2 regions of the Shewanella sp. SG44-6 genome follow, and region 1 is predicted to be linked to the other one. Evidence: predicted binding sites of a transcription regulator. Region 1 holds the regulator's gene; the other holds the start of a gene.

Region 1 (3,219 bases):
TAGTACACTGTTTATGGTCATTGCCAACATGCCGGTTTTAGGCGCAAGTAAACGTCCTGTACGCGAACGCCCACCTTCGGTGAAATACTCAACCGAATAACCTTTAGCAAATAACTGATCTAAATACTCACGAAATACTGCGGTATACAGTTTATTACCATTAAAGCTGCGGCGGATGAAGAATGCTCCACCACGGCGGAACATTGGCCCTGCTGGCCAAAAGTTCAAGTTAATACCGGCCGCAATATGCGGCGGAACCATACCCTGATAATACAAAATGTATGACAGCAACAAGTAATCCATATGGCTGCGATGACAAGGCACATAGACAATTTCATGGCCATCATGGTGAAGCTGTCTTACCTGTTCAGCACCTTTGATATTGATACCGCTATATAATTTATTCCATAACCAAGTGAGAAAACGCTCGGCAATGCGCACTAAACTATCTGAATAGTCTGCGGCAATTTCATCAAGGTATTCAATCGCAGTTTCACGGGCTTTTTCAGGAGATACTTTTTTGTTGACCGCCTCTTCTTCAATAGCCTTTTTAATTGAATCTGACTTTAATAAAGAGGCAAATAGCATTTGACGATTAGGTAATTGTGGCCCTGTCATAACTTTACGTTGGCGACGGAAATGTACTCGCGCGACACGAGTTAATTTATGCGCAATTCTTTTATCTGTACCGTGCTCATCAGCCATATGGCGCAGCGATAACGCATTAGAAAACTGCACAAAATTATGTCGCCCTAAAAATAAAATCATCAGCCACTTACGTAACCAAGTTGGGTTTTCTCTTTCAAAAACAGCCGCTTTCATGCTGTCTTCTTCCTTACCAGGAGTACGTCCCCAATAAAGACAAACTGGCACTAATTGAATATCGAGGTCAGCATTCTCACTATGAAGCGATAATAAACGGGTAAAATAATTAAGGAACTTCTCACCACTTTCACGTTTACCAAATAGAGGTTTACGCCCCTCTAAACACACCACTCGAGGCACTCTTAAACCATCAAGCTGTAACGGCTCATAAGGACTTGGCATACCAAATCCTTCAGTGATTTCGCTCAAGGCGGCAATATCACTAATAGATTCCGTTTTCATCAAATAAACCAAGGGCTTGGTCGGATCTATATTGAGGTCATCAAACGGATCATGGGGCACCACAATGGTCTGTACCATCCATTTTTGAACCCATTTTAATGCTTGTAAAAATATTGAATCTGGTTTTGACATGGTTATTTTCGCAACATAAGCCATTGTAATATTGTCGTATAGGATACCAGAAACCACCCTGCTTACACTATCTGGCCGACTTATCTTTACGTGTAAGCTCTCACTTTAAGACATAGTGCAAGATAAAACATATATAATAACGAATAAAAACATTAATTTAAGTTACAAAAAACCAATAAAACACAAAAAATAGTTGGTTAATACTTGCACGAACACAAACACTGTATATAATGACAGTCACTGTATAAAAAGACAGGAATCATCATGAGACCGTTAACGCCGCGCCAAGCAGAAATATTAGACTTAATTAAAAACAATATCGCCGAAACAGGTATGCCACCCACTCGTGCTGAAATTGCGAAACGTCTTGGCTTTAAAAGTGCTAATGCTGCCGAAGAGCATTTAAAAGCATTAGCCAAAAAAGGCTTTATCGAGATCATGCCTGGAACCTCTCGAGGTATTCGCTTACCTCATGAAGAACAGATTGAAACCGGTTTGCCTCTGATTGGACAAGTTGCAGCTGGTGAGCCTATTTTGGCTCAAGAGCACGTTGAACAGTATTATCAAGTCGACCCGAGCATGTTTAAACCTGCCGCAGACTTTCTGTTGCGCGTTCGTGGTGACAGCATGAAGAACATCGGTATTTTAGAAGGCGACTTACTCGCGGTTCATAAAATGCAACAAGCACGTAATGGCCAAGTTGTGGTGGCGCGTGTTGATGATGACGTCACCGTAAAACGATTTGAACAAAAAGGTAATGTGATTTATCTGCACGCAGAAAATGACGATTACACCCCGATTAAAGTTGATTTAAGTTGCCAAAGCCTAACCATCGAAGGGCTTGCCGTTGGCGTTATCCGTAATGGAGATTGGTTATGAACAAACTAATGGGCATCGCGCCACGTCACCCAGGCTTATGGGTAGATTTAGCTGAAACAGAATTGCATGGCAACCAAACCATTCGCACATTACAAACAGTCACCCAAGGTGAAGCTGAGTTGAGCCAATTGTGTAGTCAACTCGCCACATTGAGCCAACAAGGTCGATGGATTGTGTTAATTAGCCCACCACACATTGGCTATAAACATATGCTGGCAAATGCTGGCGTGAGAATGGACCGTATTTTACTGGTGCACACTAAAGACGAAGTCGAAACCTTATGGGCGATGGAAAAAGCGCTTACCAGTGGAACATCAAGTGCTGTCGTCACTTGGACAAGCTCACTTGACGCTCGTGATAGTCGTCGATTAGAAATTGTAGCTAAAAGTGCACGGGCTTTAGGTGTGGTAATTGAGGATGTGAATGCTCACTTACCTCACAAACATCAACTTGTTAGCCCTACATTAATAAATGGAACAAGTAATTTTTGCTCATTTCACTAAGCATTAACCCTTACTTACCAAGCCCTGTATTGAATTCAGGGCTTTTTTTTCATCTTTTTTCAGTCAATTAGCCAACAAAGTGATCTTGATCAATGTTTAATCTACAGCTAATGTTGTTCCCAAGGATGAAATATTATTCATCTTTAATTGGACGTGAATGACAGTGATTAAGATTACTTTCAGACAAATGAGCCAACTCAATATTGATAAGTTCAGTAGTAGGTACAAGCGTGGTGCACCGCTAATAATAAAACCGTAAACAACCTGTTTACTGCCACCAAGGTACTTTGAGGTCATCAAACTTTTTTCGGGAACCGAAAAGTTTGCATAGAGCAGAGAATTACTGTGTGACTTTTCTTTGTAATTGCTATTTGCAATGAACAGAGGAGCAGTCTTGTGAAGCAATGGTGGTATTGTTTACTGGTGGTGTTTATAGCACTTCCGCTTGGGGCATCAGAAATGTCCCTCAACATGACTCAAGGCGTGACAGATATCAGTGGTAAGGTTTATGGCCTCCACATGACGATACTTTATATCTGTTGTGCCATTGGGTTAGTGGTGTTTGGGATCATGATTTATTCAATGATTTACCATCGCA
Region 2 (3,219 bases), on a different contig from region 1:
TTTCGATAATCATTAAACTGGCATTAGGCACATCAACGCCAACTTCTATGACGGTGGTGGCGACGAGTAAGTTCAATTCACCTGCTTTAAATTGCGCCATGATATGTTGTTTTTCAGCGCTTTTCATTCTTCCATGGATCAAGCCTATTTTCAGTTCTGGTAACGCTATGGCGAGTTCTGTGGCGGTGTCTTCAGCCGCTTGGCATTCAAGTACTTCAGACTCTTCAATTAAGGTACAGACCCAATAAGCTTGGCGATTATCGTTTAATGCTGCTTGTTTTACACGTTCAATCACTTGCTCTCGGCGACTGTCGGCAAGGGCTACTGTGGTTACGGGAGTTCGTCCTGGAGGCAGTTCATCAATGGTCGAGGTATCAAGATCGGCATAAGCGGTCATGGCTAAGGTACGCGGAATTGGCGTAGCAGTCATTATGAGCTGGTGTGGATGGAAGCCTTGGCTGACACCTTTTTCTCGTAAGTCTAGGCGTTGATGCACACCAAAACGATGCTGCTCATCAATAATAATCAGCGCCAGTTTATTAAACACCACCGCTTGTTGAAATATTGCATGAGTTCCAATAACCATTTGTGCAGCGCCAGAAGCGATATCTTCAAGTGATTGAACCCTAGCTTTGCCTTTTAATTTACCCGCCAGCCAGCCGACTTTTAGCCCAAGTGGTTCAAACCATGCTGCAAAGTTGCTGGCATGTTGTTCGGCGAGTAATTCAGTCGGTGCCATCATGGCCACTTGGTAACCGTTTTCAATTGCCTGTAATGCCGCCAGTGCCGCCACCAAGGTTTTACCTGAACCCACGTCGCCTTGAACTAAACGCATCATCGGCGTTGGATGTTGAATATCTTGGCTGATTTCGGCGACAACCCGCTGTTGTGCTCCAGTGGGTTTAAAAGGCAGTTGCGCTAGAAAAGGCGTTAGTAACTGACCTGTCGCTGGCATTGGCACCGCGGCATCTTGGTTACTGCGTTGGCGTAGTTGCAACATGCTCAGATTATGTGCCAGCAGTTCTTCTTGGATTAATCTTTGTTGGGCAGGATGCTGACCTTGTTCTAATTCAAAAGGTGATACTGAGCTATGGGGGCGATGTAAAATATGCAGTGCATCACGCAGGCTAATATTGTTTGGCTGTAATGCACTGGGCAGTAACTCAGGTAATCCACCTTGGTCCAACATCGCCAAGGCTTGTTGTGTTAATTTGATCCAACTGGCTTGCTTTACCCCTTCAGTCGTCGGGTAAATCGGCGTTAGGGTGTCGCTTAATGTGACAGATTCACCAGGATGAATAATTTGATATTCGGGGTGAACAATTTCTTTATGATGATTGCCACGGCGTATTTCACCGTAAGCCCGAATGCTGGCGCCATTTTCCATGGCATTACGTTGCGCCATAGAGAAATTAAAAAATCGCAGGCTCATCATTCCGCTGTTATCACGGACATTACACACTAACATGCGCCGCCGACCTTGCATGATTTGAGTCGACTGAATTTCTGCTTCTATGGTGCCATAACTGCCAGGAGGTAATGCGGCAATAGCATGGATTTGCGTACGGTCTTCATAACGCAGCGGTAAATGAAACAGCACATCTTGTACTGTTTTAATACCTAACTTAGCCAGTTTTTCCGCAACCTTTTTAGCAACGCCTTTAAGGTCGGTGATCGGAACAAGATCCAGTCGTAGCAAATTGTGCTCACCTAAATTGATTACCAAAGATGTAAAAATTATAGTGATTTCAAGCTATCAATCTCAAATCACTGTAATTATATACAGATGTTTAAGGTATCTTAGCAGACTTTGCATACAAGGCAATATTAAGCCACTAATTACAACCAACCCTTTTGCTTGGCAATTCTGGCGGCATCAATTCGGTTACTGGCATTGAGTTTATTAATGGCTTCTGACAAATAGTTTCGTACTGTACCTTCTGCAATAAACAACTGACTGGCAATATCGCTGGTTGATAAACCTTCGCTTGCTAGGCGCAATGCGCGCCTTTCTTTGTCGTTGAGAGGATCTATTTCACCAATAGCGGTGAAAGCCAATTCTGGATCGATGACTCGTTTACCCGCCATGACTTGTTTAATCGCGTTAATTAAGTCAGCAGAAGGTGCATCTTTTAATAAAAAACCACCGACACCGTATTCTAATGCTCGTTTGATATAACCCGCTCGGCCAAAGGTGGTCAGAATAATCACTTTGGTCTGACTGCGTTGCTGTTGCAACCATAGGCTCAGTTCTAAACCTGATTTCCCAGGCATTTCAATGTCGGTAAGTAGCAGGTCAAACAAATCGGTTTTAAGTTGTTGCATCGCTTTATCGCCATCTTCGACTTCGACAATCTCTATTGCATTTAAGCTATCACATCCTAATGTGAGTAACGCGGCGAGGGCGCCTCTTACCATGGCTTGATCTTCGGCTAATAGAATTTTCATCTAACGGACTCACTTAGTGGCAATTGGATACTTACTTTATAATGGGGAATTAATTGATAGTCGATGGTGCCATGTAGCAAGGTTACTCGCTCTTGAATACCGGTTAATCCGTTGCCTTTAGTGATGGTTTTAACCGGTACATTCTCGATAAAGTTGAGTTTGAGGCAATTTAGGCTTTGTTCAATACGCAGGGTGCAATGTGTTGCGTGGCTGTGTTTTATGGTGTTATTAATCAACTCAGTTAACAGCAAGCTGATTTGCGATTCCATGAGTTCACTGAGTTTAGGGAATGTGCCTTCTATGCTGACAGCAATAGCGTTATCTCTTAACGTATTGGCTAAGGTGTTTAAGGTATGCGTCAAGCCTTGATGTTTATAGCCCGATACCGTGTGGCGAATTTGGCTTAAACAGTCTCGAGTTATCACACTCACTTGATGAATTTGCTGCTGCGCTAAATCGATTTTACCTGAGGCAATGAATTTGTCTGCCAGTTCAGCTTTTAAGGCGATGGCGGCTAAGTGGTGCCCCATCACATCATGTAAATCGCGGCCAATACGTTCGCGTTCTAATGCGGTAGCTAAATTGGCGACTTCATCTTTTGATTGTTGTTGCTGGCGTTTGATGCGTTGGCGGTTTTGTTCAATTATCCCAAACACTCCCACCCCTAAGCAAATTCCCATACCATAAAAAGTAAAAAAGTAGCCTGTGTAATCCATGCTAATATCGATCACTAAAAGCAAAATACTCAGTCCGATAAAACTCAATATGGCA

What was found. Region 1 encodes LexA, which represses DNA repair genes until DNA is damaged. Its sites were predicted from a motif close to TACTGTATNNNNATACAGTA; they were not measured.
Region 2: the regulator LexA is predicted to act here: its motif matches at 1,769-1,788, upstream of recG (ATP-dependent DNA helicase RecG).

Annotation. Positions count from the first base shown of each region.
Region 1 covers NZ_JACJER010000138.1:4,426-7,644, reverse strand. Annotated here, with positions in the region: gene plsB (glycerol-3-phosphate 1-O-acyltransferase PlsB) at 1-1,239, opposite strand, end outside; gene lexA (transcriptional repressor LexA) at 1,504-2,118, shown strand; gene H5185_RS18540 (cell division inhibitor SulA) at 2,115-2,621, shown strand; gene coxB (cytochrome c oxidase subunit II) at 3,018-3,219, shown strand, end outside.
Region 2 covers NZ_JACJER010000059.1:19,976-23,194, forward strand. Annotated here, with positions in the region: gene recG (ATP-dependent DNA helicase RecG) at 1-1,699, opposite strand, end outside; gene H5185_RS12030 (DNA-binding response regulator) at 1,840-2,448, opposite strand; gene H5185_RS12035 (sensor histidine kinase) at 2,445-3,219, opposite strand, start outside.